Regions from separate parts of the Variovorax sp. 10N412 genome, predicted to be linked through region 1. Evidence: predicted binding sites of a transcription regulator. Region 1 holds the regulator's gene; each other region holds the start of a gene.
What was found. Region 1 encodes sigma-54, which starts transcription at its own class of promoters, with help from an activator protein. Its sites were predicted from a motif close to TGGCANGNAANCTGCTTT; they were not measured.
Positions count from the first base shown of each region.

Region 2: hmpA (NO-inducible flavohemoprotein) is a predicted target of sigma-54. The motif match lies at 858-875, and genes of this name have one in related genera.
Region 3: AC1DJH_RS27565 (transglutaminase family protein) is a predicted target of sigma-54. The motif match lies at 1,236-1,253, and genes of this name have one in related genera.

Region 1 is NZ_JBFTIO010000006.1:235,996-238,194, forward strand. It holds gene lptB (LPS export ABC transporter ATP-binding protein) at 1-308, shown strand, start outside; gene rpoN (RNA polymerase factor sigma-54) at 326-1,939, shown strand; gene AC1DJH_RS16975 (phospholipase D family protein) at 1,950-2,199, shown strand, end outside.
Region 2 is NZ_JBFTIO010000027.1:31,294-33,492, forward strand. It holds gene AC1DJH_RS32025 (hypothetical protein) at 1-453, shown strand, start outside; gene hmpA (NO-inducible flavohemoprotein) at 952-2,139, shown strand; gene norR (nitric oxide reductase transcriptional regulator NorR) at 2,151-2,199, opposite strand, start outside.
Region 3 is NZ_JBFTIO010000017.1:43,401-45,599, reverse strand. It holds gene AC1DJH_RS27565 (transglutaminase family protein) at 1-1,162, opposite strand, end outside; gene AC1DJH_RS27560 (DNA internalization-related competence protein ComEC/Rec2) at 1,303-2,199, shown strand, end outside.

The sequences.
Region 1 (2,199 bases):
GCGGCGAGCGCCGCCGCGTGGAGATTGCACGCGCGCTGGCCACGCAGCCGCGCTTCATCCTGCTGGACGAGCCCTTCGCCGGCATCGACCCGATCGCGGTGATCGAGATCCAGCGGATCATCAGTTTCCTGAAGGAACGCGGCATCGGCGTGCTCATCACCGACCACAACGTGCGTGAGACGCTGGGCATCTGCGACCACGCGTTCATCATCAGCGACGGGCATGTGCTGGCACAAGGCACGCCTTCGGAGATCGTCGACAACGCCGAGGTACGACGCGTCTACCTTGGCGAGCACTTCCGGATGTAAGGGCGGGTGGGCTCTCCATGAAGCAAGGGCTGTCCCTTCGCGTCTCGCAGCACCTGGCATTGACGCCGCAGCTGCAACAGTCGATCCGGCTGCTGCAGCTCTCCACGCTCGAACTGAGCCAGGAGGTCGAGCAGATGCTGGACGAGAACCCGTTCCTCGAACGCACCGCGGAAGAGGCGGCGCGCGAGGAATTCGGGCTCGACGCGGCCGATGCGCCGGTCCCGCGCGATGACGGCGGCGGCGATGGAGGCGACGGCATCGAAGGTGAAAGCGACTTCGCGCCGCCGGCGGCCAGCACCTCTCCTTCTTCCACCGAGACGACGACCAGCACCGCCGACTCCGACGGCCCGGCCACGGAAATCACCGAGCGCGAGCCCGACTGGGAAGGCGACGGCACCGTCGACATGGCCGCGCCCGACGACAGCGAGTGGGGCAGCGACGCCCCCGCGCGCCAGAACAATCTGGGCGACGACGAGCGCGCCGACGCCACCGAGCTCGCGCGCAGCCAGGAGTCGCTGCAGTCGTTCCTGCACCGCCAGGCGCTGAGCCTGCGCCTGAACGAGAACGACAGCGCCGCGCTGCGCTTCCTGATCGAGTCGCTCAACGACGACGGCTACCTCGAAGACTCGCTGCCCGCGCTGGCCTCGGGCCTGGCCGGCGACGACAACGACCAGTTCGACGACCTCGTGCACCACTTCCAGGTGGCGCTCGGCCTGCTGCAGAGCCTGGAGCCCGTGGGCGTGGGCGCGCGCGACCTGGGCGAATGCCTGGGCATCCAGCTGCGCGCGCTGGCCCGCCAGGACGAGACCGAGCAGGAACAGCTGGTCCGCAAGACCGCCATGGCCGTGTGCAAGCAGTCGATGGAACTCTTGGCGCGTCGCGACTTCAAGCGCCTGGCCACGCTCACCCGCACCAGCGAAGAGTTGGTGCGCCTGGCGCTGCAGATCATCGCGCGGCTGGAGCCCAAGCCGGGCCGGCGCTTCGTGGACGTGGAGCGCAACATCGTGGTGCCGGACGTGATCGTCACCAAGACCGGCCGCGGCACCAACATCAAGTTCCGCGTCATGCTGAATCCGGAGGTCATGCCGCGCCTGCGCGTGCACGACATCTACGCGGGCGCTCTCAAGGCGCACAAGGGCGAGGGCAGCCAGGCGCTGTCGCAGCGGCTGCAGGAGGCGCGCTGGTTCATCAAGAACATCCAGCAGCGCTTCGACACCATCCTGCGCGTGAGCAACGCCATCGTCGAGCGGCAGAAGAGCTACTTCGTGCACGGCGAGCTCGCGATGCGCCCGCTGGTGCTGCGCGAGATTGCCGACGAGCTGGGCCTGCACGAGTCGACCATCTCGCGCGTGACCACGGCCAAGTACATGTCCACGCCGTTCGGCACGGTCGAGCTCAAGTACTTCTTCGGCTCGGCGCTGGGCACCGAGACCGGCGGCAATGCGTCGAGCACCGCGGTGCGCGCGCTCATCAAGCAGTTCGTCAGCTCGGAAAGCATCAAGAAGCCGCTGTCGGACAGCCAGATTTCCGAGATGCTGAAAGAGCAGGGCATCGAGTGCGCGCGCCGCACCGTGGCCAAGTACCGCGAGGCGCTGCGCATCGCGCCCGCCAACCTGCGCAAGGCGCTGTAGCAAGCCGACCATGAGCCCTGGCCGCCAGCATCCGATGTCGCGCCGGGGGCTCGGGTTCTTCGCCTTGGTGGCCGTGCTGCTGTTCGCCGGCTGCGCCACCTTGCCCGACGAGGCGCCGCGCCCCGCCGTCAAGGCCATGGCCGTGTCGGCCGATACCGCCCTGGGCAAGATCGCGCTGGCGGCCCAGCCCGACCCTGACCTGAGCGGCTTTCGGCTCATGCCCGGCGGCGACTTCGCCTTCGATACCCGCATCCAGCTGG
Region 2 (2,199 bases), on a different contig from region 1:
CTGCTGGCCCACGCCACCTACCTGTGCGAGTTGTATGCAGCAGCCAAGTGGAGCGGCACTGACGTCTCATCGATACGGGACCTGTTTGTGCGGCACCTCGGCGAGCAGTACGCCCTTGTCGCGGCGGTTCTGGCGCGGGCCGAGGCGTTGGGACCGTTCGGGGCGGGGGCGTCCATGCGGCCTGCAGGCAGTGGCGTTCCGATGGCGGCGCGATCGGCCGGGCTCCTCGACGATGCCGCGCGACTGCGGCGGTTGCTCGAGGTGCATGAGCTCGGACGTTTCGAATTCGAGGCGATGCGGCGTCAGGCCACCATCGACGGCGACCGCGCGACTTACGATCTGGTGGTCGATGAGGTCGTGCGCACCAACGAACGCCAGAGCTGGCTGGTGGCTGAGCAACTTCTGCAACTTGGTAACCCCGGCGCGCGGCGCTGCCAGCGAGATCGGTCCTGAGCGCGTCCTCGGACCGCGTGGGCTGATCGAGACACCATCACCGTGGAGCTGGCTCAACCGCCGCGCCGCAGCGCCCAGGCAACCAGCCACCCAGCCTCTTCGTTTGAATGCCCGACGTGTCGCAAGAGGGCTTCGGTCGCGCGCCCCTCGATACACCTTGGAGAGAAGTCGTGCGCAGGCGCCCAACCTCAGGCAAGCGCAGGATCGTACCGACGAGAAGCACGGACAGCCATGCGTGGGTTGGCATCGCGAAGCATCCTTCAAAGGATTCCGTGCGCCAGTATGGCTTGTCGATCGCTCGCGTAGTGCCGGCCGGTGACTCGAAAACATTGAACTGATACGTGTCACATCGACAGCGAATTGTCAAATTGACTCGATTTATTGCCTCTGTCAATTCGACTTGGTGTCATGCAAGCTGTTGATTTGAAACAGTTTAGTTTCTGGCATGGCCGTTGCGAAGCAATCAGCATTCATCCAACGACACACACCGAGGTTTCCATGATCACTGCTGCCCAACGCGCCATCGTAGCTTCCACCGTACCCCTGCTTGAGCAGGGCGGCGAGGCCCTGACTACCCATTTCTACAAGATGCTGCTGGCCGAGCATCCCGAGGTCCGCCCCTTCTTCAACGAGACCCACCAAGCCAAAGGCGACCAGCCGCGCGCGCTGGCCAACGGCGTACTGATGTACGCGAAGAATATCGACCGGCTGGAAGCAATGGGCCCGCTGGCGACGCAGATCGTCAACAAGCACGTGGCGCTGCAGGTGATGCCCGAGCATTACCCGATCGTCGGCGGCTGCCTGCTGCGCGCCATCCGCGACGTGCTGGGCGCCGAGGTGGCGACCGACGAGGTGATCGACGCCTGGGCGGCGGCCTACGGCCAGCTCGCCGACATCCTGATCGGCGCCGAGAAACAGCTGTACGACGCGCAGGCCTCGGCACCCGGCGGCTGGCGCGGCGCGCGCGATTTCGAGGTGATGCGCAAGGTGGCTGAGAGCGCCGAGATCACCTCGTTCCACTTCGCGCCGGCCGATGGCGGCGCGCTGATGGATTTCGCGCCCGGCCAGTACATCGGCATGCTGCTGCGGGTGGACGGCAAGGACATTCGGCGCAACTACTCGCTGTCGGCCGCGCCCAACGGCAAGACCTACCGCATCAGCGTGAAGCGCGAGCCCGGCGGCGTGGCCTCGACCTGGCTGCACGAGCGCGTGCAGGTGGGCGACACGCTGCAGTTGCTGCCGCCCTCGGGTGAGTTCGTGCTGGCGGACAGCGACCGACCGGTTGTGCTCATCAGCGGCGGGGTGGGCATCACGCCGACGCTGGCGATGCTGGAGCAGGCGTTGGCCACCGATCGCGACGTGGTGTTTATCCATTGCGCGCGCAACGGCGAGGTGCACGCATTCCGCGAGCAGATCGAGGCGGCGGCAGCACGTCATCCGCGACTGCAGCGCTTCTATTGCTACGACGAGGTGAGCGACAAATCTGCGCCCGCGCCGCATGCGGTCGGCCGGCTCGACCTGGACCGGCTGAACGCATGGCTGCCCGCGCACACGCGCGACGTCGACGCCTACTTCCTCGGGCCCAAGCTCTTCATGCAGCAGGTGCGCCGCGGGCTGCGCAGCTGGGGCGTGCCAGACGCGCAGTCGCGCTTCGAGTTCTTCGGGCCAGCGTCGGCGCTGGAGTAGGCCGCCGCGGCTCAGCCGCGCGCGATGCCCAGGCGCTTCGCCATCCGCGCAAGGTTGGCT
Region 3 (2,199 bases), on a different contig from region 1:
GCTCGCCGGGGTACCACTTGCCCTGGCCGAAATGCAGGAAGCCGCCGCTGCCGTATTCGGCGCGCAGCTTATGCACGAGTTCGGTGGCGTAGCCGCGCTTCGTGGGGCCGAGGGCGTCGGTGTTCCACTCGGGCGCGTCGCGGTCGCTGGTGGCCACGTAGGTGGGTTCGCCGCCCATGGTGAGGCGCACGTCGCCGGCCTTCAGGCGCGCATCGACTGCGTCGCCCAGGGCCAGCACTTCGGACCATTGCTCTTCGGTGTAGGGCTTGGTGACCCGCGGCGATTCGTAGATGCGCGTGACCTTCATCTCGTGGCCGAACTCGACCTCGGACTCGTCGACGCCGCCCTCGATGGGCGCGGCGCTCGACGGCGACGGCGTGCAGGCCAGCGGAATGTGGCCTTCGCCGGCCATCAGGCCCGAGGTGGCGTCCAGGCCGATCCAGCCGGCGCCCGGCAGGAACACCTCGCACCAGGCGTGCAGGTCGGTGAAGTCGACCGTGGTGCCGCTCGGGCCGTCGAGCGACTTCACGTCGGGCGTGAGCTGGATCAGGTAGCCCGAGACGAAGCGCGCGGCCAAGCCCATGTGGCGCAGCAACTGCACCAGCAGCCAGCCCGAGTCGCGGCACGAGCCGCTGCCGCTGGCGAGCGTTTCTTCCGGCGTCTGCACGCCGGGTTCCATGCGAATCAGGTAGTTGACGTCCTGCTGCACCTGCTGGTTGATGCCCACCAGGAAGTCGATGGTGCGCTGTTCCTTGCGGTCGACCTTGTCGAGGTAGGCCTCCAGCAGCGGTGTGACCGGGTCGGCCACGAGGTAGGGCGCGAGCTCTTCGGCCTGCGAGGCCGTGTACTTGAACGGGAAGTTCTCGGCCTGCGGCTCGAGGAAGAAGTCGAAGGGGTTGTAGACCGCCATCTCGACCACGAGGTCGACGGTGACCTTGAATTCGCGCGTTTTCTCGGGGAACACGAGCCGCGCCTGGTAGTTGGCGAACGGGTCCTGCATCCAGTTGACGAAGTGCTCGGCGGGTTCGACCCGCAGCGAGTACGAGATCACGTTGCTGCGGCAATGCGGCGCGGGACGCAGGCGCACGACCTGCGGGCCCAACTGCACCAGGCGGTCGTATTTGTAGTGAGTGACGTGGTGGAGAGCGGCGTGAATGGACATGCGTTTTTGTGTGCAGTACTGACAGATTGCATCGAAAAGATGTCTCTGGTGAGACGCATACTAGCCCAGATGCCAAGCAATTAACGCGCCATTGAGCGCGACCTGGGGAGGGTTTGCATCATGGGGATGGGGGGCTCGAGTTGACGTCGTTTCGCACGGCCGGCGGTGCTGTGGCCGGTGTTGCGCGCGGCGCAGGCACCTTCGCCGCACTGGGCGGCTCGCTGCTTGGCGCGGCCTTGCAGCTGCAGCAACCGACGCTGTGGCCGGCATGGCTTTATGCCGCATTGCTGCTGGCTGCCGTGGCTGGCCTCGCGTGGCGGCGCTTGCCGGCGCAACTGCTCGTGACGATCGCGCTCGTGTGCGGCGCCATGGCTGGCGCGGGCCTCGCGGGGTGGCGCGCCGTGGCCTATGCGCAGGGCGCGCTGCGTCCCGGACTCGAAGGGCGCGACCTGCAGGTGACCGGCGTCGTCGCGGAAATGCCTCAACGCAACGAGGCCGGCGCGCGATTCCGTCTGGACGTCGAATCCGCGCGCTGGGCCGACCGCACCGAAGGCACGCCGCCGCTCGTGCCCGACCGCATCGCGCTCGGCTGGTATGCCGAAGACCTCGCCGATGCGCCGCATGCCGGCGAGCGCTGGCGCTTCACGGTGCGGCTCAAGGCGCCGCACGGCAACCGCAACCCGCATGGCTTCGACGGCGAGCTGTGGATGTGGGAGCAAGGTCTGCATGCCAGCGGCTACGTGCGCACAGGTGCGCGCGACGCGGCCCCGGCCCTGCTGTCGACCACATGGCTGCGCCCGGTCGAGCGCGCACGGGAATCGGTGCGCGACGCCGTGTTCGCGCGGGTGCCCGACCGCGGCCAGGCGGGTGTGATCGCGGCCCTGGTCACCGGCGACCAGAGCGCCATCGACCGCGCGGGCTGGGACGTCTTTCGCGCGACGGGCGTGGCCCACCTGATGTCGATCTCGGGCCTTCACATCACCATGTTCGCCTGGCTTGCCGCGCACGTCGTCGGCTGGCTCTGGCGGCGCAGCACC